Regions from separate parts of the Pseudomonas sp. FBCC-B545 genome, predicted to be linked through region 2. Evidence: predicted binding sites of a transcription regulator. Region 2 holds the regulator's gene; each other region holds the start of a gene.
What was found. The regulator sigma-54, encoded in region 2, starts transcription at its own class of promoters, with help from an activator protein. The targets are predictions, from matches to a motif close to ANTGGCATNNANNTTGCTNT.

Region 1 (7,550 bases), 2.5 Mb from region 2:
CGAACGCGGCGCCTACGAGACGTTCCAGGGTTCGCTGTGGTCCAAGGGCATCCTGCCGCTGGATTCGCAACAGATCCTGATCGAACAGCGTGGCCAGAAGTACATCGATGTCGACCTGAACGAAACCCTGGACTGGGCACCGGTACGTGCCCGTGTACAGAAAGGTATTCGTAACTCCAACATCATGGCCATCGCACCGACCGCTACCATCGCCAACATCACCGGCGTGTCGCAGTCGATCGAACCGACCTACCAGAACCTGTATGTGAAATCGAACCTGTCGGGCGAATTCACCGTGATCAACCCGTACCTGGTCCGCGACCTGAAAGCCCGCGGCCTGTGGGACTCGGTCATGATCAACGACCTGAAGTACTACGACGGTTCGGTGCAGCAGATCGAGCGCATCCCGCAAGAACTCAAAGAGCTCTACGCGACCGCGTTCGAAGTGGACACCAAGTGGATCGTTGACGCCGCCAGTCGTCGTCAGAAGTGGATCGACCAGGCCCAGTCCCTGAACCTCTACATCGCTGGCGCATCGGGCAAGAAGCTGGACGTGACCTACCGCATGGCTTGGTACCGTGGCCTGAAAACCACTTACTACCTCCGTGCCCTGGCCGCAACCAGCACCGAGAAGTCGACCATCAACACCGGTAAGCTCAATGCTGTTTCCAGCGGCAACCACGGTGATGATTCGGTACTCGCAGCCCCCGCCGGCCCAGCACCAGTGCCAAAGGCCTGCGCGATTGACGAGCCGGATTGCGAAGCTTGCCAATAAGCTGAACCCATCCAGGACTTGAACGCCCTGGATTTAAAAAGCCCGATGAACCCCGACTGCACAGGGTTTATCGGGCTTTTTCGTTTATCACGCCTAGAGGAACGCGTACGCAATACCCTGCTTCGGCGCGCCACCTCGCCGCCCCCATAGCTCAACTTTACCGTCGATGACCGCCATTGAATGGCGATCATAGGCCACGACGCCCAGCTTGCCGCTCGCCAGTTCACTACTCGAGGATTTCCTGTAGAGCCCTTTCAAACCAAGGCGATCCAACGCTTCGTGGGGCATTTCGCCGTTGTTCAGGCTTTGCATCGCGTGGGCAAAGCTCTTTTTCGATTCGTTCGGGTTGTCGTCCAGACCATTGCCCTCCATCTGCGCACGCTTGGCGCTCGCCGCAAACATGAAGTTGGCATCAGTCAACATCTGCGGGTTATCGCCCTTGAACTGTGCATACCTGGCAGCCTGCCGTAATTCATCTTTGGAAAAGTTAACCTCTTTCCCATCGCGCATTTTCACGTAATAGCCATTGCTCGTCTCTTTGACCTCTGCGAAGACGTCAGTGGGCTTCTGACCAAACTTCATCATTGCGCCCTTAATCGCTGAAACGGTGACGCAATTGCCGTCCGGCCCCTGGCTGAATCCACTCCAGATATTGTCTGGTTTTTTACCTGGGTTACTTTCATCGGGTTTGTAATTGAAGTGCTTGGAGCCTTCGGTAATCGGCAGATTACTCATGGGCTCGCTGGGGCCGAAATTGTTGGGACTTGGCCTGCCACCGCCGCCTCCACCACCTCCACCTCTTGGCGATGGGCCAGGGGAAGGCGGTGAGGGCGTTGGCGATTCATCATCCAGTTCTGGAAACCACAACTTCATCAGGCGCCGCAGAAACTCCAACCAAGAGACGTCGGCCTTCTCCATCAGCTCCTGCATGATCTCTTTGAATTTTTCGTCACCGAGCTCTTCGCGCTTATCGTTCAGCTTGTCGCGAAGCTCTTGAGCGGTCTGGCTCTTGGAGGTTTTTTCGGCATCCATCAGTTGGCTGAGCAGTTGCCTGACCGACTCAGTGTTGGCGGCCTTGTCGTCATTGGCCCCGTACGCCGGACTTTGCCGCCCATATACATCGCCATAGATACCCGCGTCGAAACCGCGCGCTCCCCGCGCGCCGCTCTCCCACAATGCATAACCCGCCATTTACTTCCCCTATATTCGCCGGACGACAACCGTCCGCTGGCTGATCCGTGGCCAAATCGGCGTTATGCGTTCCCGCATCGGGGCGTGGTGAAACGAGCAGTAAATAACTATGTAGCGCACACAAAAAAAGGCCCCTCGATCGAGGGGCCTTTGATTGAACGCTGGTACTTGAGCGACGGTATCAGGTCATCTGAATGATGGTCTGCATGATGGTGCTTTGGGTGGAGATGGTCTTGGCGTTCGCCTGGTAATTGCTCTGGGCCTTGATCAGGTCCACCAGCTCGTTGGTCAGGTTGACGTTGGAGGCTTCCAGAGAGGAGCCCTTGATCGAACCCAGGGTGCCAGATTCCGGCGCGTCGTAACCCGGCTGGCCCGATGCGAAGGTCTCTTTCCAAGCCGTACCGCCAGCCGGCTGCAGGCCTTGCTCGTTGTTGAAGCTGGCCAGGGAAATCTGGCCGATGGCCTTGCTCTGCTGGTTGCTGAAGGTTGCGAACAATACACCGCTGCCGTCGATTTTCAGGCCGGTGATCTGGCCAGTGGCATAACCGTCAGTGATTGGCGGGTTGCGGTAGCTGGCGGAGTTGTACTGAGTGACGTTGCCCATGTTGATAGCAATGCCGTCCTTGTTCGCTGTCGCATCGTTGGCCTTCCAGACTCCATCGGTGACTGTGCCAGGTACCCAATCCTTGATGGTCAAGGTGTTGCCGGCAACACCACCGGTCACGATGCTCTTGAGATTACCGGCACCATCGAAACTCAGAGTCGAGGGCACAGGCGCCTTCACGTCAGCACCGGTACCGGTAGGAGCCGAACCATCAGGGTTGCGGCCGTCAATCAAGGTGTAGGACTGCCACTGGTTGGCATCGGTTTTCACCACGTACTGCACCATCGGGTGGGCGTTACCCTGAGAGTCGTACAACGTAGTGCTGTATTGCGTAGTGAATGTTTCGGACTTGCTCGGATCAAACGGATTCTTGGTCTGGTCGATCACCGGGGACGAGGAGTTGAGGTTGCTGGCCGAGTCCACCTTGGTGGACGCCTTCGGTGGCAGATTCGCCAGGTTCAGTTGCAGGTCCACCAGGCCACCCTTGGTGATCTTGCCATTCTCGTCCGCAGCGTAGCCCTGTAGACGCGAAGTGCCGGTGTTGTTGGTGATGTAGCCGTCCTTGTCCGCACGGAAAGCACCGCTACGGGTGTATTCCAACGAGCCGTCGCTACCCTTCTGCACGAAGAAACCACCACCCTGGATCGCCATGTCGAGGATGCCGCCACCGCCGTTGACGTCGCCCTGGGTGAACTGCTGGGACACCGCCGCCAGGTTCACACCGTTGCCGATAGTATTCTGGCCAGTACCCAGCTTGGAGGCCGCGTAGATATCGGCGAATTCCGCACGGGATGACTTGAAGCCAGTGGTCGCGACGTTGGCGATGTTGTTGCCGGTCACGTCCAGTTGTTTGTTGGCCGCATAGAGGCCGCTAAGGCCGATATTAAAAGACATGTTCTCTCCCTCTGCCGTATCTAGCCGGCTCTATGTACCGATAGTCTGAATTTGCGACAGCTTGACGCTGCCCATGCCGCCTGCAAGGTTGAGCAGCATTTCGCCGCCGGTCTTGCTCAGGGTCACGCTGGTTACCGTGGCCGGCAGTGAGGTGGCCAGGGCCACCGCATCACCCTTGTCGTTCTTGGTGGAGGCATTGAAGGTGTAGGTGCCGGCTGGGGCGATTTCGCCCTTCTCATTCTTGCCATCCCAGATAAAGCTCTGGCTGCCGGCACTCTGCGCGCCCATATCCACGGTGCGCACGACGTTGCCGTCCTTGTCGGTGATCTTGACGGAAATGTTACCCACCGCCGATGGCACCTCCACCGAACCGTTCATGCTCTTGCTGGTATCAACCATGGCTTTGTCGGTCTGGATAATGATCGACCGCCCCACCAGCGACGAAGCCTGCAGCGCTTGCGAGGAGCTGAAGTTGCTGGAGATGTTATTCACCGAGTCGTTGAGGGTGTTGATGCCTTCAAGGCTGCTGAACTGTGCAAGCTGGGCCACGAACGCGCCGTTGTCCTGGGGCGACAGCGGGTTCTGGTTTTTCAGCTGGGTGACCAGCAACTGCAGGAATGCATCCTTGCCCAGCGACTGGCTGCCGGTCGCGGCTTTGGAAACATTCGCTACATTGTTCGAAGCATCCTTGACCTTGGAATTGAACAGGTCCTGGACTGCCGTGTTGTTAGACGTATCAACGATGGCCATTATTTGGCGCCCCTTATCACTGACCCAGGGTCAAGACCTTCTGCATCATGGCTTTGGCGGTGTTCATCATTTCCGCGTTGGTCTGGAATGAACGGCTGGCGGAAATCATGTCAGCCATCTCCTCGACCACGTTGACGTTGGGGTAGTAGACGTAACCCTTTTCGTTCGCGGCGGGATGGTTCGGCTCGTAACGGGCCTCAAGGTTGCTCTGGTCTTCGACTACACCCAGCACCTGCACACCGGAGCCGGCTGCGTCCTGGTCCTGGAACAACGAATCACTGCCGCCGCTCTGACCAGCCTGGAACATGGTGGCAAACACCGGGTGACGCGCGCGGTAAGTTTGGTCAATGCTCGAAGACACGGTCTCGGCGTTGGCGATGTTACTGGCGACGGTGTTCAAGCGCGTGGTTTGCGCGCTCATGCCACTGCCGGCAATATTGAAAACACTGGACAGGGACATGGCTTACTCTCCACGCAGGGCTGACATCAGCCCTTTGAATTTACTGTTGAGCAGGGTGAAGCTGGCCTGGAAGTTCACCGAGTTCTCGGCGTAATTCGATTGCTCCAGTTGGGCGTCGACGGTGTTCTGGTCGATCGACGGCTGCATCGGCGTGCGATACAGCAGCGACTCGTCAGCATTGCCCAGGCCCTGCGCTTCGATATGACGGTTGTTGGTCATGTTCAAGGCGAAGGTGCCGTTCTTGGTCTTGTCCTGCTGGGCAGCGAGCACGGCGGAGAAGTCCAGGTCCCGAGCCTTGTAGTTCGGGGTATCGGCGTTGGCAATGTTGTTGGCCAGGACTTCGGCACGCTGGGCGCGGAAGCCCAGGGCTTGTTCGTGGATACCGAGCGCTTTATCGAAGCTGATGCTCATGGCGGAGACCTTTAGGCTGACCTGCTGTTCGTTAGCAGGGTTATAGCAAGGTACATGCCAATCTTGTGAACCCCCGTATATAAGGGGTTTGCGGGGAGATTGCCGGCGGCAATGCCAGAAAAGCGGCAAGTGATTTCCGCGTGGCGCCAGTAAAGCGGCAATGGGCATTGCCACTTTGATTTATTTTGCCGCAATACAGGTGAAAGGGGGCTTGCCCCCGATGGCTGTGGTTCAGTTGATAAATCTATCACTGACACACTGCTATCGGGAGCAAGCCCCCTCCCACACTCCCACATTGACTTACTTGGCCTGGTAGATGATTCCCGGGCTGCACTGCACCATCTGGTAGTGATCCGGCAGGCCGTTCAAGGCTTCGGAAGCACCAAGGAACAGATACCCGCCGCGCTTGAGCGTGCCGTGGATGCGTAACAGGATGTCTTTCTTCACTTCAGCCGAGAAATAGATCAGCACGTTGCGGCAGAACACCATGTCGAACTTGCCCAGGCTGGCGTAGCTGTCGAGCAGGTTGAACGAGCGGAATTCCACGCGGCTCTTGATCGGTGCCTTGATCGCCCAGCGCCCCGCCCCCTTGGGGTCGAAGTATCGTTGCAGGCGCTCCTGGGACAGGCCGCGGCCCAGCGCCAGGCTGTCGTACTCACCGGTCTTGCAGTTGGTGAGCATGGTGCCGGACAGATCCGTTGCGACAATTTGCGCGCCTGCTTTCAACTGGCCCATATTGGTCCGTTCGAACTCGTCGATGGACATCGAGATCGAGTACGGTTCCTGCCCCGAAGAGCACGCCGCCGACCAGATACGCAAGCGCTGGCCCGGGCTGGCCTTGATCGCCTCCGGCAGCACTTTGTTCTTGAGCACTTCAAAGGGGTAGGTATCGCGAAACCATAAGGTTTCGTTGGTGGTCATGGCATCGACCACCATTTCCTTGAGCCCGCTGCGCGGCTGCGTCTGGATCCGCTGGACCAACTCACCCAGGGACTTGATGCCCTGCTGTTCCATCAGCTTGTTGAGACGGCTGGATACCAGATATTGCTTGTTTTCACCGAGCAATATGCCACAGGCTTTTTCCAGGAAGACCCGGAACTGTTCGAAATCCAAATTACCCGTAGACAATGGTACCGCCTCTTAAATCGTGTGACCGCCAGGGGAGAATCCCTCAGCTGTGATCTGCTGCCTTGATCCGGTCGACTACCCGGGATGCGAGGTCATCAGGACGGAATTTGGCCAGGAAGTCATCAGCACCGACCTTCTTGACCATTGCCTGATTGAATACCCCCGACAACGAAGTATGCAGGATGATATGCAATTTTTGCATGCGTGGATCGTTGCGTATCTCGGCCGTAAGGGTGTATCCGTCCATTTCCGGCATCTCGATGTCGGAAATCATCATCAAGAATTCTTCTTCTGGCTTCTTGCCTTCGTCCACCAGCTTGCGCAGGTAGTCCAGGGCCTGGCGACCGTCATTGAGCGCCACTACGTCCACACCGACAGTTTGCAGACAACGCGTGACCTGCTTGCGCGCCACTGAAGAGTCGTCCACGGTCAGTACGCGCAAAGACACGGCCTTATGCGCGGTCTCGGCATCCACCACACCTACGGAGATGGTTTCCGAGGTCGGCGCTACTTCGGCGAGGATTTTCTCCACGTCGATGATTTCCACCAACTGGTTATCGACCCGCGTCACCGCCGTCAGGTAGTGATCGCGCCCGGTGCCCTTGGGCGGCGGGTGGATTTCTTCCCAGTTCATATTGACGATACGTTCCACCGAGCGCACCAGGAACCCCTGGGTCTTGGTGTTGTACTCGGTAATGATCACGAAGGGACTCTGGCGGTCTTGCAAACCTGAGGACCCCGTGGCCAATGCCAGGTCGAGAATCGGAATAGTCGCGCCACGGATGTTGGCCACGCCACACACGACCGGATTGGACTTGGGCATGATCGTCAACTTGGGGCATTGCAGCACTTCACGCACTTTAAACACGTTGATGCCATACAACTGCTTGCCGTCCAGGCGGAAAAGCAACAACTCCAGGCGATTCTGCCCTACCAGCTGTGTGCGCTGGTTTACTGAATCCATTACACCTGCCATGCCCAGACTCCTAAAACTAGGGGTACGAAGCGTACCCAACACTAAACGGCACGAGCTTTGCTATTTGTTGTTCATGGATATTAAAACGACAGTTTCCCGACACTTTGGCTGCCAACGCTATCGCAGATTGCTCTGCGCCTCGATGGCGTTGCTTGCCTTGGGGCTCAATGCTGCGAGCCGTGCCGACAACGTTACCCTGCCTGATGTACTTATCGGCGTCACCCAAGGGTTTCTTGAGTTCACTGTAGAAGATTATCTGGCAACCACACAGACGCCGGGGCGTTATGAAATCCAAGTCAATCAGTTGGACCCGCGTTTGCGCATGCCCATGTGCGACAGGGAATTGACAGCCACCCTGGAA
Region 2 (7,550 bases):
CCGAATCGCGGCGAAATGGTCACGAAAAGCTCGCCAGCCTCGGGCTGTGTATCGGGTTTTGCCTGATGATGGTGATGGATACGGCGTTGGGATGAGGCTCGCTGCTACTTCAGAGGTTATTCGCCTTCGTCGAAGTAGTTATTGATCAACTCAACCAATGCCGCCATCGCTTCGTCTTCTTGCTCGCCTTCGGTCTTCAGGTGAATCTTGGTGCCCTTGCCGGCCGCCAGCATCATCATCGCCATGATGCTCTTGCCATCGACCATGGATTCCGGTGTACGACCAGCGCGGATCTGACAAGGGTACTTCCCGGCCACGCCGACGAATTTGGCCGAGGCCCGGGCGTGCAGGCCCAACTTGTTGATGATCTCAATTTCCCGAGCCGGCATCGCAATGGTGTTCCTTTCAGCTAAGGTCGCGGTGGCGGACCTGGACGTTCTTGAGGGTTTGTTGCAGCACCTGGCCCAGCCGTTCCGTCAGATAGACGGAACGATGGTGGCCGCCAGTGCAGCCAATGGCAATGGTGACATAGGCGCGGTTGCTCGCGGCAAAGCGCGGTAACCATTTGAGCAGGTAGCTGGAGATGTCCTGGAACATCTCTTCTACATCCGGTTGCGCGGCCAGGTAATCGATCACCGGTTGGTCCAATCCGGACTGATCACGCAGTTCTGGCTTCCAATAGGGATTGGGCAGGCAGCGCACATCAAACACCAGGTCGGCATCCACCGGCATGCCACGTTTGAAACCGAATGATTCGACCAGGAACGCAGTTCCGGGCTCTGGCTGGTTCAGCAGGCGCAGCTTGATCGCATCGCGCAGCTGATACAGGTTCAGATTGGTGGTGTTGATCTTAAGATCAGCCAGATCAATGATCGGCCCCAGCAACTTGGTCTCGTCCTGGATGGCTTCGGCCAGGGAGCGGTTGGCGCTGCTGAGCGGGTGGCGGCGACGAGTTTCTGAGAAACGTTTGAGCAGCGTTTCTTCGTCGGCATCCAAGTACAGCACATCGCAATGAATATGCTTGGCGCGCACTTCTTCCAGCAGTTCCGGAAACCGCGAGAGGTGGCTGGGCAGGTTGCGGGCATCGATAGACACAGCGACCAGGGGTTGCGCCAATTCAGTATGGATCAGTGCGCGTTCCGCCAGCTCCGGCAGCAGGCCGGCGGGCAAATTGTCGATGCAATAGAAACCGTTGTCCTCAAGGACGTTGAGGGCGGTGCTTTTACCTGAGCCGGAACGGCCGCTGACGATGATCAAACGCATGATTACTGCCCGTTTTGTTCATCCAGGACGACCTGATACAGGGCCTCATTGGTCTTGGCACTGCGCAGTTTTTCGCGTACTTCCTTGCGATCAAGCATGCTGGCGATCTGCCTTAGCAGTTCCAGATGCGCATCGGTGGCGGCTTGCGGGACCAGTAATACGAACAGCAGGTCGACCGGGGCACCGTCGATGGCGTCGAAATCGATTGCAGCTTCCAAGTGCAGCAGGGCGCTCACGGGCGTATCACAGCCTTTGAGGCGGCAGTGAGGGATGGCGATGCCGTTGCCAAAACCGGTGGAGCCGAGTTTTTCACGGGCAATCAACGCCTCGAAGACATCTTGCATCTCCAGACCCGGCACTTCGCGGTGGATCAGGTTGGCAATTTGTTCGAGGGCTTTTTTCTTGCTGCCGCCCGGCGCGTTCACGAGGGAACGGCCGGGGGTCAGGATGGTTTCAAGTCGGATCATGGGGGGAGAGTTAACGACCTGTGCCTTGGAGCAGGCTCAGATTCTTTTCCTTATGCTTTTTGAGTTGGCGGTCGAGCTTGTCGGTGAGCAAGTCAATCGATGCATACATGTCTTCATGCTCGGCATTGGCAACCACTTCACCACCAGGTATCTGGAGGGTCGCTTCGATCTTCTGCTGAAGCTTGTCAACCTTCATGATGACCTGCACGTTGGTGATCTTGTCGAAATGTCCTTCAAGCTTCCTCAGCTTCTGCTCGACATAGTCGCGCAGTGGAGGGGTGACTTCTACATGGTGTCCACTGATGTTGACTTGCATACAGCTTCTCCTTCGTTGCCAGTGCATAAAGCGGCAGGCAAGACGCCTGCCACTGGAACGCTATGGCCCGCCCGTCACATCAAACGCTTACGCTCGCTGGAAGGCGCGATCCCGAGGGACTCGCGGTACTTGGCGACGGTTCGACGGGCGACCTGAATGCCTTGTGCCTCCAGTAAACCAGCGATCTTGCTGTCACTCAACGGCTTTTTCTGATTTTCCGCGGCAACCAGTTTCTTGATGATCGCGCGGATCGCTGTGGACGAGCATTCACCGCCTTCGGAGGTACTGACGTGGCTGGAGAAAAAGTATTTCAGCTCATAAATACCCCGTGGGGTATGCATGAATTTCTGCGTGGTCACCCGGGAAATCGTCGATTCATGCATGCCGACCGCTTCGGCGATATCGTGCAGGACCAAAGGCTTCATGGCTTCGTCGCCGTATTCCAGGAAACCGCGCTGGTGCTCGACGATCTGGGTCGCCACCTTCATCAGGGTTTCGTTACGGCTTTGCAGACTCTTGATGAACCAGCGCGCTTCCTGCAACTGGTTGCGCATGAAGGTGTTGTCGGCGCTGGTATCGGCGCGGCGCACAAAACCGGCATATTGCGGGTTGACCCGCAGGCGGGGCACCGACTCCTGGTTCAGCTCCACCAGCCAACGCTCGTTGTCCTTGCGCACGATCACGTCGGGGACGACGTATTCGGCTTCGCTGGACTCGATTTGCGAGCCCGGGCGCGGGTTGAGGCTCTGCACCAGCTCGATGACCTGGCGCAATTCATCTTCCTTGAGCTTCATGCGGCGCATCAGCTGGCTGTAGTCGCGGCTGCCCAGCAGGTCGATATAGTCCGACACCAGGCGCTTGGCTTCGGCCAGCCAAGGCGTCTTGGCCGGCAACTGGCGCAATTGCAGCAGCAGGCACTCGCTGAGGGTGCGGGCGCCAATGCCGGCGGGCTCGAATTGCTGGATGCGATGCAGGACGGCTTCGATTTCGTCCAGTTCGATGTCCAGCTCCGGGTCAAAGGCTTCAAGAATCTCGTCGAGGGTCTCGTCCAGGTAGCCCTGGTTGTTGATGCAGTCGATCAGGGTGACCGCGATCAGGCGATCGGTGTCGGACATCGGTGCCAGGTTCAGTTGCCACAACAAATGACTCTGCAGGCTCTCGCCGACAGAGGTACGGGTGGTGAAGTCCCACTCGTCATCGTCATTGCTCGGCAGGCTGCTGGCGCTGGTCTGGTACACGTCTTCCCACGCGGTATCCACGGGAAGCTCGTTGGGAATGCGTTCGTTCCATTCGCCGTCCTCGAGGTTATCCACCGTCGGGGCGGTTTCCTGGTAGGAGGGTTCCTGCACGTCGGGGTTGGGTTTTTGCTCGATGTTATCGGCCAGCGGGTCGGCATTGTCGAAGTCGTCGCCTTCTTCCTGGCGTTCGAGCATCGGATTGGACTCCAGGGCCTCCTGGATTTCCTGTTGCAGGTCCAGGGTCGACAATTGGAGCAGGCGGATGGCCTGTTGCAGCTGCGGTGTCATCGTCAGCTGCTGGCCCATTCTCAGGACTAGCGATGGTTTCATGGCAGGGGCTTAACACCTTATTCGCCGGCGCAATGCGCCATCCACGACAGGGCGCGTGAGCGCCAAACATAAGCAAATTATATGCCTGATCTCGGGGGCTTTGCCTAGAGCGCGGTAACAATAAAAAAGCTAAGGTTTCTATTGACTCCTGCGCGCTCCAGGAAAAGCCGCGATACCACCGTGCCTACAGGCGGAACTCGTGACCCAGGTACACTTCCTTGACCAGCTCGTTGGCCAGGATAGTCTCGGCATCGCCTTCGGCAATCAGTTGGCCGTCGTTGACGATATAAGCCGTTTCGCAGATATCGAGTGTCTCGCGCACGTTATGGTCGGTGATCAGCACGCCAATGCCCTTGGCCTTGAGGTGGTGAATGATTTGCTTGATATCGCCCACCGAGATCGGGTCGACACCGGCAAACGGTTCATCCAGCAGGATGAACTTGGGCGCGGTTGCCAGGGCGCGGGCGATTTCCACACGACGACGCTCGCCACCGGACAGGCTCATGCCGAGGTTGTCGCGAATGTGGTTGATGTGGAATTCCTGCAGCAGGCTTTCCAGCTCTTTGCGGCGACCATCGCGATCGAGCTCCTTGCGGGTCTCCAGGATCGCCATGATGTTGTCGGCCACCGACAGTTTGCGGAAGATCGACGCTTCTTGCGGAAGATAGCCGATACCGGCGCGGGCACGTCCGTGCATTGGCTGGTGGCTGACGTCCAGGTCGTCGATCAATACGCGGCCCTGGTCCGCCTGGACCAGCCCGACGATCATATAGAAGCAGGTGGTCTTGCCGGCACCGTTGGGGCCGAGCAGGCCGACGATCTGGCCGCTGTCGATCGACAGGCTGACGTCGCGTACCACCTGGCGGCTTTTATAGGCCTTGGCCAGGTGCTGGGCTTTCAGGGTCGCCATTACTCGGCCTTCTTCTTCGGCTGGATAACCATGTCGATACGCGGACGAGGTGCGGTGACCTTGTTGCCATTGGCGCGGCCGGCCTGGGCGACCTGGGTCTGGGTGTTGTAGACGATCTTCTCGCCTTCGGTCGAGTTACCGTCGGCGCTCAGCACCTTGGCCTGGTCGATCAGTACAATGCGATTTTGCTGGGCATGGTATTGAATGGTCTTGCCGTAGCCCTTCATCGGGCCTGGATCTTCTGCCTTCTGCTTCTGTTCGAAGTAAGCGAGGTTGCCCACTGAGGTCACGACATCGATATCGCCGGCCTGGGTACGCGTCAGTGTCACCGTATTACCGGTGATCTTCATCGAGCCCTGGGTGATGATCACGCCGCCGGTATAGGTGGCGACACCTTGCTTGTCATCCAGCTGCGCATCGTCAGCCGAGATGTGGATCGGTTGCTGGCTATCGTTCGGCAGAGCCCAGGCGCTCACGCTTCCCAGTGCTGCGCCCAGACCGAGCAAAATAGGGAGGGTTTTAACGAGCCTCATACTGTCCTCTTACGTTCGATAGCAGGTGTATCCTGCTTTCTTTCAAATACGCTTTCATTCCCTTGCCAGTCGATACACCGCCAGCGCCGTCGATTCTAACGTCTTGCTCGGTCTGCGCATATTGCTTCTGTGGGAATACCGTCATGCGACTGCTGGTAATGATGGTGTCGCGGTTCTGTGCGTCTGTACGTGCGACGCGTACCGAGTCGATCAGTTCAACTTCGGTGCCGCCGGAATTGACCTCGCCACGCTTGCTGGTGACGTGCCACGGGAAGTCGGTTCCGCGATAAAGGTTCAAGTCCGGATTGGTCAGCAGGCTGATGTCGGAGGCCTTGAGGTGTTCCACTTTATCGGCCGTCAACTCGTATTGAACCTTGCCGTCCGGCATGAATTGTATGCTGTAGGCATTTATCGAGAAATTGTCGATGAGCCCCTCGTCAACCTGCGCAACAGGCTTGTCGAGAAAGCGCCCCGGGCTGATATTCCAGTAGCCCACCGCCAGGAGCAGCGCGGCGATGACCCCGAATAACAGGAAGTTGCGGATCTTTTTACTCAGCATATAACGCTCTATAGGTAGGCGGCGTGGGCCGCTTCAAGACTGCCCTGGGCACGCAGGATCAACTCGCAGAACTCCCGGGCAGCACCTTCGCCGCCACGGGCGGTGGTGGTGCCGTGGGCATGTTCGCGCACAAACGCCGCGGCATTCGCAACGGCCATGCCCAGGCCCACCCGGCGAATCACCGGCAGGTCAGGCAAGTCGTCACCCAAATAGGCGACCTGTTCATAGCTTAGGTTGAGTTGGCCAAGAAGCTCGTCCAGCACTACCAGTTTATCCTCACGGCCCTGATACAGGTGAGCAATCCCCAGGTTTTGTGCGCGGCGTTCCACAACCGGTGTCTTTCGACCGCTGATAATCGCCGTTTGCACACCGGTCGCCATCAGCATCTTGATGCCCTGGCCATCGAGGGTGTTGAACGTCTTGAATTCGCTGCCATCTTCGAGGAAGTACAGGCGGCCATCGGTCAGCACGCCGTCAACGTCGAAAATCGCCAGCTTGATGTTTTTACCGCGTTGCAACAGGTCGCCGTTCATCTACATCACTCCTGCGCGCAGCAAGTCGCCAAGGTTAAGGGCCCCGATAGGGCGATCATCATTGTCGACGACGATGAGCGCGCCGATCCGGTGGTCTTCCATGATTTTCAAAGCTTCAGCCGCGAGCATTTCAGCGCGGGCGGTCTTGCCGTGAGGCGTCATTACCGCATCGATGGTCGCGGTGTGGATATCAATGGTGCGGTCCAGGGTACGACGCAGGTCGCCGTCGGTGAATACCCCGGCCAGGCGACCATCGGGTTCGACGATCGCCGTCATGCCCAGGCCTTTGCGGGTCATTTCCATCAGCGCATCCCTGAGCAGGGTGCCGCGTGGGACGCTTGGCAGTTCGGCGCCGGAATGCATGACATTTTCCACTTTAAGCAACAGGCGACGGCCGAGCGCGCCGCCTGGGTGGGAAAATGCGAAGTCTTCGGCGGTAAAACCGCGGGCCTCCAGGAGCGCCACGGCCAATGCATCGCCCATGACCAGCGCAGCAGTGGTGGAGGAGGTGGGCGCCAGGTTCAGCGGGCAGGCCTCGTGGGTCACGTGCACGTTCAGGTTGACATCGGCAGCCTTGGCCAGCGTCGATTCCGGGTTGCCGGTGAGGCTGATCATCTGGATGCCCAGGCGCTTGATCAGGGGCAACAGGGTCACGATTTCGTTGGTGGTGCCGGAATTGGACAGCGCCAGGATCACGTCATCCTTGGTGATCATGCCCATATCGCCGTGGCTGGCCTCGGCCGGGTGCACGAAAAACGCGGTGGTCCCGGTACTCGCCAGCGTCGCGGCGATCTTGTTGCCAATGTGGCCGGATTTGCCCATGCCGACCACGACAACACGGCCCTTGCTGGCCAGGATCAGCTCGCAGGCGCGCACGAAATCCGCGTCGATATGGGCCAGCAAGCCTTCTACGGCTTCAAGCTCGAGGCGGATGGTGCGTTGTGCGGATTGGATAAGCTCGCTGGATTGGCTCATGTCTGAATCGTATAGCCTGACGAAAAGTCGGCGATTATAGCCGTAATGATCAATACGCTCACGTAAGTTCGTCAGGGTTTGTGCGCGAGGTACATGAAAATCACCGTCCATAACATAGCAGGCAACGTTTTTCCCCTGTCTCAAATCTGAACGAGCGCTGTTCCGGCCTTGGGGGCTCTGCACCAGCAGTGATATAGTTCGCCGCCAGTTCGGTCCACCCAACCCATGTGCCTAACTATTGCGCATCCTTTGCAAACCAAAGTCGCACACATGGTGTCTGAGTGAAAGGCTGCATCCCAAGGAGATTAGATGAGTGCCGATAACGCCTACGCGGTCGAGCTGAAGGGTCTTTCCTTCAAGCGCGGGACGCGCAGCATCTTCAATAACGTCGATATTCGCATTCCTCGCGGCAAGGTCACGGGCATC
Region 3 (7,550 bases), 2.7 Mb from region 2:
CCCGCTAGTCAGCTAGCGAGGACGCCTTTGTCCTGGTCCCGTTCTCTCGGGAAGCACGCGCCTTCGTCGTTGAAGGGGCGGCTGTATGTGGGTTGTTGGGAAAGCTAATGCAGCAGCTGTGCCAAGTTTCCATGCCCCCTGTTTTATTGGGCGTTTAAATAGAGCCTCGGCGGATTTTGCTCGTTAGTGGTGCAAAAGCCAGTACATCAGCACCAGATTGATCAGCAGCGAAGCCACCGCCAGGGTCTGCCACACCTTGAGCGGTTCGCGCTCCAGCAAAGGCCGTGGCCGTACACTGAGTTCGCGGCGGTCGGCCTGTTCCAGTACCAACAGCCATTCTTCGGCGGTTTCATAGCGTTGGGCGGGAAGGACGGCCACGGCACGTTCCAGACTCAGGGGCAACCAATCCGGCAAGTCGGGGCGATAGCGGCTGGCGCTGACCGGCTGGTTAAAGCGCGGGCGTTGGAAGGCTTCGATTTCGCCGTAGGGGTAATGCCCGGTCAGCAGGTAATACAAGGTCACACCAACGCCATACAAATCCTGTTGCGCCGTAGGCTGCTCGCCACCGAAGGCTTCCGGTGCGATAAAGCTCGGGGTGCCGGGCAGCAGATGGGCGCGGTCTTCAGACAGCCCAGGGCAGTAGGCCAGGCCGAAGTCCAGCACCCGCAGTTCGCCATCGTCCCCCAGCAGCAGGTTTTCCGGCTTGATATCGCGGTGCAGGATCTGCCGGCGATGCAGCAGGCCTACGGCCCGCAGCAAACGTTCGGCGATAGTCTGCCACTGCGCCAGCGGCAACGGGCCTTGCTGCTGGAACAGCTGGGCCAGGGTCTGCCCGGGATATTCGCGCATCACGTAGTACAAGTGCTGACGACCACTGGCCGCGTGGACTTCAGGAAAGGCGCGGCCGGCGACTCGGCGCAGGAACCATTCTTCCGACAACAAGGCTTGGGCCGCGTCGGTGTCGTCGTCGTGGCTCAGTGGCAGGGTCTTGAGCAGCCAGGGTTGTTGCTGGGCATCGCGGACCCGATACAACAGCGACTGCCGACTTTGGGCCAGCACGCTCTCCACTCGCCAGCCTTCAAAGGTCTGGCCGGCCTTCAGCGCTGGCGGCAGCGGCCATTGCTGTAACTGCACCAGGGCGTCGCCGAGAGTGGCGGCGCCGAGTCGGTCGATACGCACCAGCAACGCACTGGCGTTGTCTTGGCTGCCGGCCAGGTGCGCAGCGTTGACCAGGGTGCTGACGGCCAGGTCGAGGTCGCTTTGTTCACGCAGGATCGTGCCGATGCTGGCGTCGCCCAGTGTGACCCACACCCCGTCGCTGAGCAGCAGGAAGCATTCACCTTCGCGCAGTTCGCCGTCGAGGAAATCCAGCATCAGGTGCTGATCCAGGCCTAGGGCGCGCTTGAGCACATGTTGCATGCCGGGCTGTTCCCACACATGGTCTTCGCTGATGCGTTGCAACTCGCCGTTGAGCCAGCGATATACCCGGCAATCGCCGACATGGGCCAAGGTGAAGCGCCGGCCGCGAAACACCAGGGCACTGAGGGTGGTCAGCAGCGGTAGCCCGCCGCCATTGGCCTGCAACCAGCGGTTTTGCGCCAGCAACAGGCGCTCCAGCGCCTGGGCCACGCCCCAGGTCTGCGGCGTGGCGTAGTAGTCCAGGGCCAGGGCCTGCAGGGTCGAGCGTGCGGCCAGGCCACCGTCGGCGCATTGGCTGACGCCATCGGCCAGTGCGCACAGGTAGCCTTTACTCGCCGCCAGTTCCGCCAGGGGCGTGACCACGCGCAGCGCATCCTGGTTTTCGCTGCGCGGGCCGATGGCACTGGCCTGGGCGACGCTCAGTTGCAGGCTCATCAGACGCGTGCGGCGGTCACGGCGGCCGACCCCCAGGTGGTTCTCCAGCGCCGTTTCACGCCATGCAGGCCGAACCAGGCCACCACACCGAGACTGGCGAACAACCATAGGGCCAGTTGATAACTGCCGGTACTCTGTTTGATCGCGCCCATTCCGGCGGCGAGGGCGAAGCCGCCGATGCCGCCAGCCATGCCGATCAAACCGGTCATGACGCCGATCTCATTACGAAAACGTTGCGGTACCAATTGGAATACCGCGCCATTGCCGGCACCAAGGCCGAGCATGGTGCAGACGAAAAGTGCCAGCGCCGCGTAGGAGTTGGGCAGGTTGAAACCCACTGCCGCAATGCAGATCACTGCCACGCTATACATGCCGAGCAGGGTCTTGATCCCGCCGAAACGATCCGCCAGGGCGCCGCCCAAGGGCCGCATCAGGCTGCCGCCGAACACGCAGGCGGCGGTGTAGTAGCCGGCAGTCACCGGGCTCAGGCCGTACTGGTCGTTGAAGTAGCCGGGCAGGGCGCTGGCCAGGCCGATAAAGCCGCCGAAGGTCACGCTGTAGAAAAACATGAACCACCAGCTGTCGCGGTCGCCCAGGGCCTTGAAGTAGTCGGCCATGGATTTGGCTTTCGGCCGCTCTGGGGCATTGCGTGCGAGCCAGGCGAACACGATCAGCGTCAGCACCAGCGGAATCAGCGCAAAGCCGAACACGTTGCTCCAGCCGAACGCGGCCGCAAGCACCGGTGCCAGCAATGCGGCGAACACGGTGCCGGAGTTACCGGCCCCGGCGATGCCCATGGCTTTGCCCTGGTGTTCCGCCGGGTACCACTGGGACGCCAAGGGCAGGGCGACCGCAAAGGAGGCACCGGCCATGCCCAGGAACAGGCCCAGCAGCAAGGCTTGCTCGTAGCTGTGGATCCCCAGTTTCCATGCACAGAACAGCGCCACGATCACAATCACCTGGCCAATCAAACCTGCGGTCTTGGGCGATAGCTTATCGGCCAGCATGCCCATCAGAAAGCGCAGCAGCGCGCCGGCCAGGATCGGTGTCGCCACCACCAGGCCACGCTGTTGAGTGGTCAACTGCAAGTCGGCGGCAATCTGCACCGCCAGCGGGCCCAGCAGGTACCAGACCATGAAGCTCAGGTCGAAATACAGGAACGCGGCGAACAGGGTCGGGGTGTGCCCGGATTTCCAGAAACTTGATTTCATCATGCACCTCAACGGTTGGGGGCTAGGGGACCAAAACGCAAAAAACGCCGCCACCAGGTTCGCGAGGGGCAAACCGGATGGGCGACGTCTTTGTCGTGGAGGGGCAACCGCCGTTGGCTACCTGTCAGGATTGTTTTAGCAAGAGCTGAGCCAGATCAGCCGAGCAACTCGCTCATGGCAATAATCTGCTCCGCCACCTGGATCAGTTTCTGTTGGCGACTCATGGCCTGGCGGCGCATCAGGGTGTAGGCCTCTTCTTCATTGCAGTCCTTCATTTTCATCAACAGGCCCTTGGCCAACTCGATGCGCTTGCGTTCGGCCAACTGCTGGTCGCGGGCGTGCAGCTGGGCGCGCAGCGCCTGGTCGCTCTCGAAGCGGGCCATGGCCACGTCAAGGATCGGTTGCAGGCGCTGGGCCTGGATGCCTTCGATAATATAGGCACTGACCCCGGCCCTGATTGCCTGGCGCATCACGTTCGGGTCGTGCTCATCGGTAAACATCACGATGGGCCGGGGTTGGTCGCGGCTGACCAGCACCACTTGCTCCATCACGTCGCGACCGGGTGACTCGGTATCGATCAGGATCACGTCCGGGCGCACCGTTTCGACGCGTGCGGGCAGGTCGATGGTCAGCCCCGACTCATCGATCACTTCGAAACCAGCCTCGGTCAGCGCAGCCTTGAGGCGCCCGACCTTGCGCGCAGTGTCATTGATCAACAGGATTCGCAGCATTGTCATACCCCTTTCAGCGCAGCGCTTGGCGGCTGGCGTCATCGGCCAGGGCATGCAGGCGGAAGCTGCGGGCGTAACCGGCAGGGTCGGAGCCGTCCCAGGTCTTGCCGTCGATCAACTGGCTGCTGCGCATCTCTGAGTCGCTGGCGGCAATGCCCAGCGTCTCGGCCGCCCGGCGATACAGCGCCAGTTGCTGCACCTGCCGGGCGACGCCCAGGTAGTCAGGGTCTTCACGCAACAAGCCCCAGCGTCGGAACTGGGTCATGAACCACATACCGTCGCTGAGGTAGGGCAGGTTCACCTCGCCACCGGCGAAAAAACGCAATGCGTGGGGATCTTGCCACTGGTAGCCCAGGCCATCGTCATAGTTGCCCAGCAGTCGCGGCTCGATACAGTCCAGTGGGGCGTCCAGGTACTCGCGGGCACTGAGCAATTGCGCAGTGGAGCGGCGGTTTTCGCTGCCCTGTTCGATAAACCGGCTGGCCTCGAGGATCGCCATCACCAGCACGCGAGCGGTATTGGGATACTCGTCGACGAAGGCCTGGGTGCAGCCCAGGACTTTTTCCGGATGATCGGGCCAGATCGCCTGGCTGGTCGCCAGGGTAAAGCCTTGATTTTCCTTCACTGCGCTGGCGCTCCAGGGTTCGCCGACACAAAACCCCTCGATGCGCCCGGCTTGCAGGTGCGCAACCATCTGCGGTGGCGGCACCACTACGCTGTTCACATCCCGCAACGGATGAATGCCTTGGCTGGCCAGCCAGTAATACAACCACATGGCGTGGGTGCCGGTGGGAAATGTCTGGGCGAAGGTCAGTTTCGTCCGACTTTGGTGCACATGGCGTTCCAGTGCCTCAGGAGTGACCACACCCTGGGTTTGCAGGCCGCGGGACAGGTTGATGCTCTGGCCGTTCTGGTTCAGCCCCATCAGCACCGCCATGGGGCAGGGGGCGACACCGCCGATGCCCAGATGCACGGCATAGATCAGCCCGTAGAGACTGTGGGCGGCGTCCAGTTCGCCGCTGACCAGCTTGTCCCGCAGGTTGGCCCAGGACGACTGGCGCTTGAGATTCAGCGTGAGGCCATAGGGTTGGGCAAAGCCCTGGGTGGCGGCAACTACCAGCGAGGCGCAATCGGTCAATGCCATGAAGCCCAGATCGAGGCTGCTTTTTTCCGGGGCGTCACTGCCGTTTACCCAAGCCAGTGGATCGTTCATCAACACCTGCCTTTTTCCAGGAAAGCCGTGATTCCCTGGGGTGGCGGTGCAGGCCATTGCAGGGTAACCACGCCTATGTACGTAGGCTCGCCGAGTCTTTGGCGCGGGCCTGTTACAGAGTGCATAGCAAGGCACATGCCATGGGCTGGAGGGTGGGTTCTGCCGTCAGCTTTCCATCATGATTGAACCTCGTGCGCCTCGCAGTATGGCCGCTTCTTCAAGCCATACAGCCCGGGAATATCTACGGTGCACGCTGATTCATCTGTAACGATCAAATACCGCTTGCTGTACCTCGGGCTGATCTGTGGCGTGTTGTTGCCGGGCAGTCGAGCTGCCTGGTGCGAGGCGTACCAGGCACGGTATGAAGGCCTGCGCACCTTCAGCCGTGCCCCATTGCCGCCCACGACCGTACTGGCGCAGTTGACCACCGCGCAACTTGAGCCTGTGCAACGTGCGTTCCTGCAAACAGATCCTGAGTTTTCCCCCTGAAAAAGGCCTTTGTCCATGCACCTGGAAATACTGTTGCAGGAACAACTGATCAGCCGCAAGCGTCTGGCTGCGTTCGCACCGGGGAAGGTGCTGCCCTTGGATCCGGGGGTAACCCGATGTGTGGAGGTGCGGGTCAATGGGCAACTGATGGCATTGGGTGAGCTGGTGCAACTGGAGGACCGGCTGGGAGTGGAGTTGCAGGAGACCTATCAGGAGTGGATCTCTCAATAAGGGCGGGTAGCGAATTGTCCTACCGGAGGGTGCAAAAAAAAGTCGGCTGAATGGGTTTTGTCCTAGCGCGGGCCGAAGTGCCGATTTCTATAGTTGTGACATTGGCGCGAGCTGGCACAGGAAATAAGGATTTTGAATGGCAGTAGTCGAATGCAGAGGTGTGTATGGTCGTCGTGACTGCTGAACCTGCGACTTCCCTGGTCTTTGCTCGCTGGACTTTGCATGGCGATGGCCGGTTGACGGGCGGGCACGCGGATATTCAGTTGCCACCCAAGGAGGGGCAGGTTCTGCGTCTGCTGCTGGCCTCCGGTGGCACGTTGATGACCAAGGACCGTTTGTTGGAACTGGCCTGGTCCCGGGGCGAGGTGGCCGATGAGTCACTGACGCGATGCATTTACTCCCTGCGCAAGCACCTGGGTGCTGACAAAGGGTTTATCAAGACGATCTACGGCAAGGGGTATCGCTTTACCTGCCCGGTGCGGGTGGTGAGCGACCCATCAAGGCACGTTGTGCACGTGTGCTCATTCTGCGGTCAGGCCAGCAATGCTTAAGGGGGGAAGCAGGAGCCTGCTGTTCGGCTTGCTGATGGGCAGCAACCAGGCACTGGCCTATTGCTGGGACGAAATGGCCCGGCGACACGATCTGGAACCTGAGTTGTTGCAGGCCATCGCTGCGGTAGAGTCGGGTTACCGCTCCCAGGCCATGAACTACACCAACCGCAACGGCACGCGTGATATCGGCCTGATGCAGATCAACAGCATCCACCTGCCGCGTTTGCTCAAGCAGGGCATTACCGAAGAGCGTCTGCTGAACGAGCCTTGCCTGTCAGTGGAGGTCGGTGCCTCGATCCTGGCTGAGTTTATCCAGCGTTTCGGATATAACTGGACGGCGGTGGGTGCCTACAACGTCGGGCCGGGTTCAGGCCCGCAGCGTGAGGCACTACGCCTGCGGTACGCGGAAAGGATCTGGGTGCGTTATGAAGCGCTGGTTTCGCAGCGTCAATGAGATCAGCGCGGCGCGCCTCGCATGCGGCCCGCCACCCCGGCTATAATCGGCGCCACCTTTTGCCGCCATCCGAGTCTAGCCCGCCCATGTATACCTTGGCCCGCCAGCTGTTGTTCAAACTCTCCCCGGAAACCTCCCACGATCTGTCCCTGGACCTGATCGGTGCCGGTGGCCGCCTGGGACTCAATGGCCTGGTATGCAAGGCGCCGGCGAAAATGCCGGTGTCGGTGATGGGGCTGGATTTCCCTAACCCGGTCGGCCTGGCAGCCGGCCTGGACAAGAACGGCGCGGCCATCGATGGGTTCGCGCAGCTGGGGTTCGGCTTTGTCGAAATCGGCACCGTGACCCCGCGGCCACAACCGGGCAATCCCAAACCACGCATTTTCCGCTTGCCGGAAGCCGAGGCGATCATCAATCGCATGGGTTTCAACAATCTGGGCGTCGACCATCTGCTGGCGCGGGTCCAGGCGGCGAAGTACACAGGCATCCTTGGTATCAACATTGGCAAGAACTTCGATACGCCGGTTGAGCGCGCGGTGGATGACTACCTGATCTGCCTGGACAAGGTCTATGCCCACGCCAGCTATGTCACCGTCAACGTCAGCTCGCCGAATACGCCGGGCCTGCGCAGCCTGCAATTTGGTGACTCCCTCAAGCAACTGCTCGAAGCCTTGCGCCAACGCCAGGAAGATCTGGCCGTGCGCCACGGCAAGCGCGTGCCTTTGGCGATCAAGATCGCGCCGGACATGAGCGATGAAGAAACCGTGCTGGTGGCCCAGGCCCTGGTGGAGTCGGGGATGGACGCAGTGATTGCAA
Region 4 (7,550 bases), 2.6 Mb from region 2:
GACGAGAAAGGCCAACTGGGCGCCGCTCGCTGAGCGCCAGGCTGCGATTTAATGTGGGAGGGGGCTTGCTCCCGATAGCGGTAGTTCAGTTGCGACATCTTTGACTGATACACCGTCATCGGGAGCAAGCCCCCTCCCACATTTGTTAGGCGTACTCTCTAACAGTTTTTGCTGTCACTCCCACCCGCGCTCGACTATCGTGACAACTGTCCCCGTACAGTTCTAAACTGTGCCGGTATGTTTCACACAAAAATAAAATACCCGTGAAATCGAGTGCTGCGTCATGACCAATCTGTTGCTTTACCAGCGTATTGCCCAGCAACTGGCTGAGGACATCCGACGCGGTGTCTACCAACCGGGGGAGCGCGTGCCGTCGGTGCGCAAAATGAGTTCCCAGCTCAATGTGAGCCATGCCACGGTGCTGCAGGCCTATGCCAACCTGGAAGACCAGGGGCTGATCCGGGCGCGGCCGCAGTCGGGCTATTACGTGCACCAGACACCCGCACTCACGGCGCCGACGCCAGACATCGCGCGGGTCGAGCGGCCAGGCTTGGTCACCCGCAGCAGCATCATCCAGCAGGTATTGGTCGAGTCGCGCCGTGAAGGGGTGTTCCCCTTGGGCGCCGCGGTGCCGAGTGTCGACTATCTTCCTGTACGGGCGCTGCACCAGCAGTTGGCCAAGGTCACACGGTTCCAGAGTCCGCGGGCCTTCAGCTACATGTTCAGCCCCGGCTTTGAACCGCTGCGCCGTCAGGTGGCGATCCGCATGCGCGATGCCGGTGTGGTGGTAGACCCTTCCGAGGTGGTGATCACCCACGGCTGCGTCGACGCGTTGCAGATGTCCTTGCGTGTACTCACGCGGCCTGGCGACCTGATCGCCGCCGAATCACCGACTTACTACGGCTTGTTGCAACTCGCCGATTTGCTCGGTCTGAAAGTCATCGAGATCCCCAGCGACCCAGCCACGGGAATGAGCCTGGAAGCCCTGCAACTGGCCGCCAACCAGTGGTCGATCAAGGCGCTGGTGCTCACCACGCGTCTGAGCAACCCCCTGGGTGGCACCATGCCCGAGGAGCGCCAGAAACAACTGCTGCGCCTGGCGTCGGATTTCGATATCCAGATCGTCGAGGACGATATCTATGGCGAGCTGATGTTCGAACTGGGTCGCACCAAGGCTCTGAAAGCCTACGACCGCCTTGACCGGGTTATCTACTGCTCGAGTTTTTCCAAGACCTTGTCCCCGGGTGTGCGCATCGGCTGGATGATCGCCGGCAAGTACCAGCAGGAGATCCAGCGCCTGCAGATGTTCAGTACCCACTCAGCTTGCAGTGTCACCCAGATGGGGGTCGCGGCTTACCTGGAAAACGGTGGCTACGACCGCCACCTGCGCTACATCCGCCAGGAATACCGCAAGAACCTCAGCGCCTTCCAACTGGCGGTGCAGCAATATTTCCCCGAAGGCACCCAGATGACCCGTCCAACCGGCGGCTTTATCCTGTGGGTCAGTTTGCCGGGTCGGGTCAATACCCAGGAACTGCACGTCCGTGCCCTGCAACAGGGCATCAGTATTGCGCCGGGGCTGATCTTCAGTAATACGGAACAGTTCAACCACTGTATTCGCCTCAACTGCGGTACCCCCTGGAACCGCGAGGCAGAGCGGGCGTTGATGACCTTGGGCATGCTGGCCAGCCAGTTGTGCCAGGAGACCGCGGCGGGTTTTTGAGACGTGCAAAGGGGACAGCATTGATCTGCGCCCTTGTCATGCCGTGCACAACAAGCGAGCATATGGCCTTCTGCCGTTAACGCTGTTGGCGATATGACATCTATTTTTCGCGTTACCTTGGTGATTGGCTTGTTGAGCCTGTGCAATGTTAGCGGTGTGCTGGCAGCCACGCCGGTGGGCGATAGCACGTCGGCTGCCAGTGTTGAGCAGAAGGTCTCCGTGAAGAAGCCGACGCCCGTGAAAAAAGCCCCGGCCACACAGAAAAAAGCCGTAGCGAGCAAAAAGCGCGCGCCCGTTGCGAGCAAGTCCAAGTCTGCCCATGAAGTCGCCCAGACTAAATTGCCACCGGCACAGTTGGACCTTTCGCTGCCCTCTGACATGGTCAGGCTGTTGCAGCCCATCGGCACCATGCCCAAGCCCAAGAGCGTGCCCTTGCTGCCGCCGCTGTTTGGCGAAAAGCCCACCGACAACAGTGCGTTCCAGATCAACGGCCGCTTGCTCAGCAATGAGATGAAGCTGCAACTGCGCAACGATGAGCGCCGTGATGTTGAAGGCGCCGCGCTGGATTTCGAATTCAAGCAATAAACATTGCCGCTATGCGTGACCCAGGTTGCCGACCATCTGTCGCAGACTGGTCGGTCACTTTTGTTTTGCGCGAAAAACCCCTGTTTGACCATTTTAAAACGGCTGTTTAAGGGCGTACTCTAGCCCGGTCATCCCTATTGAGTCGTCGAGGACCTGCTGGTCATGAAATGCCGTGAAGGCTGTGGCGCATGCTGCATCGCCCCCTCCATCAGTTCGCCGCTGCCCGGAATGCCCCAGGGCAAGCCTGCAGGCGTTCGCTGCCTGCACCTGTCGGTCGGACAACTGTGCCAGCTGTTCGGCCTGCCTGAACGGCCGGCGGTGTGCAGTGATTTCAAGGCTGATATCGAGGTCTGTGGCAATGACCAGGCCGATGCAATTCGCTTGATCGGCTGGTGGGAGCAGATGACGGCGGCTTGATGGGCTTTACTATTGGAACTTCAACAATAAGGAATACAACAATGGGTTCGCTGAAACGACTGGCCGTGTTGTGCGGTTTTACACTGCTGTTTGCTGCTACTGCCCAGGCTGAGGAATGGCAAGTGGCCAAGGACGAAGACGGTATCAAGGTGTCCCTGAGCGAAGTTGCCGGCTCCAAGTACAAAGCGTATCGCGGCGTGACCGTGATCAAGGCGCCTGTGGCCAAGATCGTTGCATTGCAGGAAGACGTGGCGGGTGCCTGCGCGTGGATTCACGAGTGCAAATCCCAGAAACTGGTCGACAAGAAAGGCGACGAAGCCTGGACCTACACGCAATTCAAGGCACCGTTTCCGGTGAGCGATCGTGACTCGTATATTCATGTCACAACCGCTAAAAACGCCGATGGCAGCGTAACCCGCACCTTGCAGGGCGTGCCTACCTACAAGCCCGAAGAAAAAGGCTATGTGCGGGTCGCTCAGGTCGAAGGCTCCTGGAAACTGGTGCCCAAGGGCGCCAATGAGACCGAAGTGACCTACCAAGTGCACACCGAGCCGGGCGGCAGCGTGCCGTCGTGGTTGGCCAACAAGTTCGTGGTGGAAGCGCCGTTCAATACCTTGAGGGCGCTCAAGGAACGCGCTGAAAAATAAGCGCAACTGATCCGGTGCCTCCTGCCTTGGGTGGAACGTTTGGCGAAGCCTCAAGGTCCAGATAGATGTAAGCCCACACATGGGGTTTTATCGAGGAGGCACCGATGCCGAAGTGGAATGTTTCTTTCATCAATGACCGTGGCGAGCCGGTAGTCGAGCAATTCGACTGCGAGCATGAGCCGACGCTGGAAGAAGCCGCACAGATGGTGCGGGTGCGTGTGTCGCCGGTGTTAGAAAAGCTGGACCTTAACGATCTTGCCGATCGTGTTCCCGAGCCCACGGTCAAGAGCCTGCATGATCAAAATGGTATCAAGGACCTCAAGGTCGAACCCGCGGCCTGAATATTTCCGTTAGACCCATCAAGCACCTCTGGTGGAGGTGATAGCTTCGCGCTACTCTGCAATCGAGATCAGCGAATGAATCGCTAAGGTCTGGTCTTGTCAGCTACATGCTTGTTTTCCAGCGGTGTTGTTCCTGCCGTAGTACTCGCGCCAGTAGGGCGCGAGCTTCGGGAAGCACGGAAAGTCTATCCATCATTTGAGGAGCACTTTTCATGAGCACAGCCTATCAAGAAGACATCAGTACCAACGTCCTGCGCCGCATGAAAGAGGGCGGCTTCGATTTCTCGCGTTTTCACCCCATTGAGTTCTACGCCATTTTCCCGGATGAGGAACGGGCGCGCAGGGCTGCGGGTCGATTTCGTGGCGAATCCCTGAATGCCCAGGTCAGCGCGCGCGACGATGGCGCCTGGTACCTGGAACTGAGCAAAATCATGTTTGCAACCTACGACGGCATAGGAGACTTCGAGCAAGACTTCGAGGCGGTGGTCGAGCCCCTGGGTGGGATCATCGAAGGATGGGGCGTCAAGCAGGAGGTGCGTGGGTTACCCATGTAGTTGGTTTTTATGAGCAGCGCAGCGTATCGGCTGACCTTTGGGTCGGCCGATTTTGTTTGGGGGGGGGCCTGCACTGGTTTTGTTACATGCAAAAAAAAGCCACCCCAGTAGGGTGGCGGAAAGGGAAGCTCGAGGGAGCAGATCAGTACACGAAGTAACACAGTACCGGTTGCACAAAGGGTTTCGCTGTAGGACATGTCCTGTTCAGCCGATGGAGGTGATTATCCGCAGCGCCGGCCGGGCAGTGAAATCAACTCTGGCTATGCGATCGATAGCCAAGGGCCGCGTTGCAATGAAGCGTGCGACATGCAATGGGCACGTTCTACGCACTGGAATGGTGCGAAGACTCCGCCTGGATTATTCAAGTCATTGATTATTAAGTGTTTATGCCGCTGGCACGGGCCTTGCGAAGGTTCTCGCGTCCGGGTGACAAGGAGTACGGCATGATCCGCACTTATTACGATGAAATGTACGATGGGGCAGGGCAGGTCCGTCCTCATTACCGCGAGTTCGCCCGCTGGTTGGCCGACACCCCCACGGAATTGCTGGCCCAGCGTCGGCGTGAAGCCGATTTGCTGTTCCACCGCGCCGGTATCACCTTCACCCTCTATGGGGATGAGCTGGGCACTGAGCGCCTGATTCCCTTCGATACCATTCCGCGCAGTATCCCGGCCAGCGAATGGCGGGTTGTCGAGCGCGGCTGTATCCAACGGGTCAAGGCACTGAACATGTTCCTCGCCGACCTGTACCACGGCCAACGCATTATCAAGGCCGGCATTATTCCCGCCGAGCAGGTACTGGCCAACGAGCAGTATCAGTTGGCAATGCAGGGCCTGGACCTGCACCGTGATCTGTATTCCCACATTTCCGGGGTCGACCTCGTACGCGATGGTGACGGCACCTACTACGTACTGGAAGACAACCTGCGCACGCCCAGTGGCGTCAGCTACATGCTCGAAGATCGCAAGATGATGATGCGCCTGTTCCCGGAACTGTTTGCGGCCCAGCGCATCGCGCCCATCGACCACTACCCCAACCTGTTGCTCGATACCCTGAAAAGCGCCAGCCCTCTGGATAACCCCAGCGTGGTTGTGCTGACCCCGGGGCGCTTCAACAGCGCGTTCTTCGAGCATGCCTTTCTTGCCCGGGAAATGGGCGTGGAACTGGTGGAGGGGGCGGACCTGTTCGTACGCGATGACCGTGTGTTCATGCGCACCACCGACGGCCCAAAGGCCGTGGATGTGATCTACCGCCGCCTAGATGATGCCTTCCTCGACCCGTTGGCCTTCAACCCGGACTCCATGCTCGGCGTGCCCGGTCTGCTTGCGGCCTATCGTTGCGCCAATGTGGTGCTGGCCAATGCCATCGGCACGGGAGTGGCGGACGACAAGTCGGTTTACCCGTTCGTCCCTGAAATGATTCGCTTCTACTTGGATGAAGAGCCGATCCTGCAGAACGTTCCGACCTTTCAATGCCGTAATCCCGACGAATTGTCCCACGTACTGGCCCACCTGCCCGATTTGGTGGTCAAGGAAACCCAGGGCTCCGGCGGCTATGGCATGTTGGTTGGCCCGGCGTCCACGGCGGCGGAAATCGAAGCCTTCCGCGCTCGCATCAAGGCCAAGCCCCACGCTTATATCGCGCAGCCGACCCTGTGTTTATCCACCTGCCCGACCTTTGTCGAAAACGGTATCGCCCCACGGCATATCGACCTGCGCCCGTTCGTGCTGTCCGGCAAGGAAACCCGCGTGGTGCCCGGCGGCCTGACTCGCGTGGCCCTGCGCGAAGGATCGCTGGTGGTCAACTCGTCCCAGGGCGGCGGCACTAAAGACACCTGGGTGGTCGAGGACTGATGCCATGTTGAGTAGAACTGCCTCGGATTTGTACTGGATGTCGCGCTATCTGGAACGTGCCGAAAACCTCGCACGCATGCTCGACGTCAGCTATTCACTGTCGCTGATGCCTCAGGATGGGCGCGGCGACGGACTGCACGAACTGGCCATGCCGTTGTTGATCACCGGCACCCTGGAGGATTACCACGAGCGCCACGGCCAATTGCATGCCGAACGCCTGCTGCACTTTTTCGCACTGGACGCGGCCAACCCGGCCAGCATCTACAGTTGCCTGGGTGCTGCGCGGGCCAGCGCCCATGCGGTACGTGGGCGAATCACCGCCGACATGTGGGAAAACATCAACGCCACTTGGCTGGACATTCGCGATATCGCCCAGCAGGGGCTGAGCCGATACGGCATGAGCCGGTTTTGTGAGTGGGTCAAGGAGCGTTCCCATCTGTTCCGCGGCGCCACCTACGGCACCATCATGCGTAACGATGCCTTCCGCTTTATCCGCCTGGGCACCTTTATCGAGCGCGCCGATAACACCTTGCGCCTGCTGGATGCGCGCTACGAAATGGCCGGCGACCAGGCCGCGTCGGTCAGCGATGGCACGGCTCACGCGTATTACCAATGGAGTGCACTGCTGCGTGCGTTGTCGTCGTTCGAGGCCTACACCGAGATTTATCGTGATGCGCCGGGGTCCCGGCAAGTGGCTGAACTGCTGCTGTTACGCGCCGATGTCCCGCGCTCGCTGCGGGCCTGCAGCGAGGAAATCGACCAAGTGCTCGCCAGCCTGCCTGGCCTCAACGGCCGCCCGGCCCAGCGCCTGGCCGCCGAGATGGACGCGCGCCTGCGCTTTACCGCGATCGACGAAATCCTCGAGGAAGGCCTGCATGCCTGGCTGACCGACTTTATCCCCTTGGTCCGCCAATTGGGCGACGCCATCTACAGTTCCTACCTGGAGGCGGCATGAGACTCTCCATCAGCCACGAAACCACCTACCACTACCAAGACCAAGTGCGCGCCAGCATCCAGTACCTGCGGCTCACGCCCCATGACAGCGAACGCCAGCACGTATTGAGCTGGCAGCTCGACCTGCCACGCCCGGTGCGGGCGCAGGTGGACCCCTTCGGTAATATCCTGCATGTGCTGACCCTGGACGAACCCCACGACGCCATTATCATCGGCGCCCGTGGCCAGGTGGAGATCGACGAGTTGCGCGAGGCCGAACACGAAAGCCAGTCTGCCTGGCCGTTCCTGCGCTGCACGCGTCTGACCGAGCCCGATGAAGCCCTGCGCCGGTTTGCCGAGCAGCATTGCCACCAGCGTCGCGACCGCACGGCGCTCATTGACCTGATGCAGGCCCTCAACCAAGCGATGATCTACACGCCGGGGGCTACCGAAGTCGACACCTGTGCCGCCCAGGCCTTTGCAGGCGCTGCGGGCGT

Region 1: a site for sigma-54 is predicted at 5,128-5,147, ahead of flgB (flagellar basal body rod protein FlgB). Genes of this name have one in related genera too.
Region 3: a site for sigma-54 is predicted at 5,133-5,152, ahead of NMB39_RS07830 (CmpA/NrtA family ABC transporter substrate-binding protein). Genes of this name have one in related genera too.
Region 4: a site for sigma-54 is predicted at 4,659-4,678, ahead of NMB39_RS07515 (circularly permuted type 2 ATP-grasp protein). Genes of this name have one in related genera too.

What each region holds. Positions count from the first base shown of each region.
Region 1 is NZ_CP101441.1:1,489,816-1,497,365, reverse strand. Features, by position in the region: gene NMB39_RS06990 (ribonucleoside-diphosphate reductase subunit alpha) at 1-775, shown strand, start outside; gene NMB39_RS06985 (hypothetical protein) at 869-1,966, opposite strand; gene flgE (flagellar hook protein FlgE) at 2,148-3,464, opposite strand; gene flgD (flagellar hook assembly protein FlgD) at 3,495-4,214, opposite strand; gene flgC (flagellar basal body rod protein FlgC) at 4,231-4,674, opposite strand; gene flgB (flagellar basal body rod protein FlgB) at 4,678-5,085, opposite strand; gene cheR (protein-glutamate O-methyltransferase CheR) at 5,386-6,213, opposite strand; gene NMB39_RS06955 (chemotaxis protein CheV) at 6,257-7,189, opposite strand; gene flgA (flagellar basal body P-ring formation chaperone FlgA) at 7,263-7,550, shown strand, end outside.
Region 2 is NZ_CP101441.1:5,249,393-5,256,942, reverse strand. Features, by position in the region: gene NMB39_RS24285 (ZIP family metal transporter) at 1-95, shown strand, start outside; gene NMB39_RS24280 (HPr family phosphocarrier protein) at 117-389, opposite strand; gene rapZ (RNase adapter RapZ) at 406-1,263, opposite strand; gene ptsN (PTS IIA-like nitrogen regulatory protein PtsN) at 1,266-1,730, opposite strand; gene hpf (ribosome hibernation-promoting factor, HPF/YfiA family) at 1,741-2,046, opposite strand; gene NMB39_RS24260 (RNA polymerase factor sigma-54) at 2,121-3,614, opposite strand; gene lptB (LPS export ABC transporter ATP-binding protein) at 3,799-4,524, opposite strand; gene lptA (lipopolysaccharide transport periplasmic protein LptA) at 4,524-5,057, opposite strand; gene lptC (LPS export ABC transporter periplasmic protein LptC) at 5,044-5,616, opposite strand; gene NMB39_RS24240 (KdsC family phosphatase) at 5,625-6,149, opposite strand; gene NMB39_RS24235 (KpsF/GutQ family sugar-phosphate isomerase) at 6,150-7,124, opposite strand; gene NMB39_RS24230 (ATP-binding cassette domain-containing protein) at 7,434-7,550, shown strand, end outside.
Region 3 is NZ_CP101441.1:1,672,552-1,680,101, forward strand. Features, by position in the region: gene NMB39_RS07815 (bifunctional protein-serine/threonine kinase/phosphatase) at 184-1,854, opposite strand; gene NMB39_RS07820 (nitrate/nitrite transporter) at 1,854-3,065, opposite strand; gene NMB39_RS07825 (ANTAR domain-containing response regulator) at 3,221-3,796, opposite strand; gene NMB39_RS07830 (CmpA/NrtA family ABC transporter substrate-binding protein) at 3,810-5,009, opposite strand; gene NMB39_RS07835 (hypothetical protein) at 5,256-5,498, shown strand; gene NMB39_RS07840 (FliM/FliN family flagellar motor switch protein) at 5,514-5,729, shown strand; gene NMB39_RS07845 (winged helix-turn-helix domain-containing protein) at 5,894-6,280, shown strand; gene NMB39_RS07850 (transglycosylase SLT domain-containing protein) at 6,273-6,734, shown strand; gene NMB39_RS07855 (quinone-dependent dihydroorotate dehydrogenase) at 6,821-7,550, shown strand, end outside.
Region 4 is NZ_CP101441.1:1,606,119-1,613,668, forward strand. Features, by position in the region: gene NMB39_RS07480 (OmpA family protein) at 1-33, shown strand, start outside; gene NMB39_RS07485 (aminotransferase-like domain-containing protein) at 284-1,723, shown strand; gene NMB39_RS07490 (translation initiation factor 2) at 1,817-2,308, shown strand; gene NMB39_RS07495 (YkgJ family cysteine cluster protein) at 2,471-2,725, shown strand; gene NMB39_RS07500 (START domain-containing protein) at 2,767-3,372, shown strand; gene NMB39_RS07505 (hypothetical protein) at 3,477-3,713, shown strand; gene NMB39_RS07510 (ribonuclease E inhibitor RraB) at 3,926-4,267, shown strand; gene NMB39_RS07515 (circularly permuted type 2 ATP-grasp protein) at 4,711-6,120, shown strand; gene NMB39_RS07520 (alpha-E domain-containing protein) at 6,125-7,075, shown strand; gene NMB39_RS07525 (transglutaminase family protein) at 7,072-7,550, shown strand, end outside.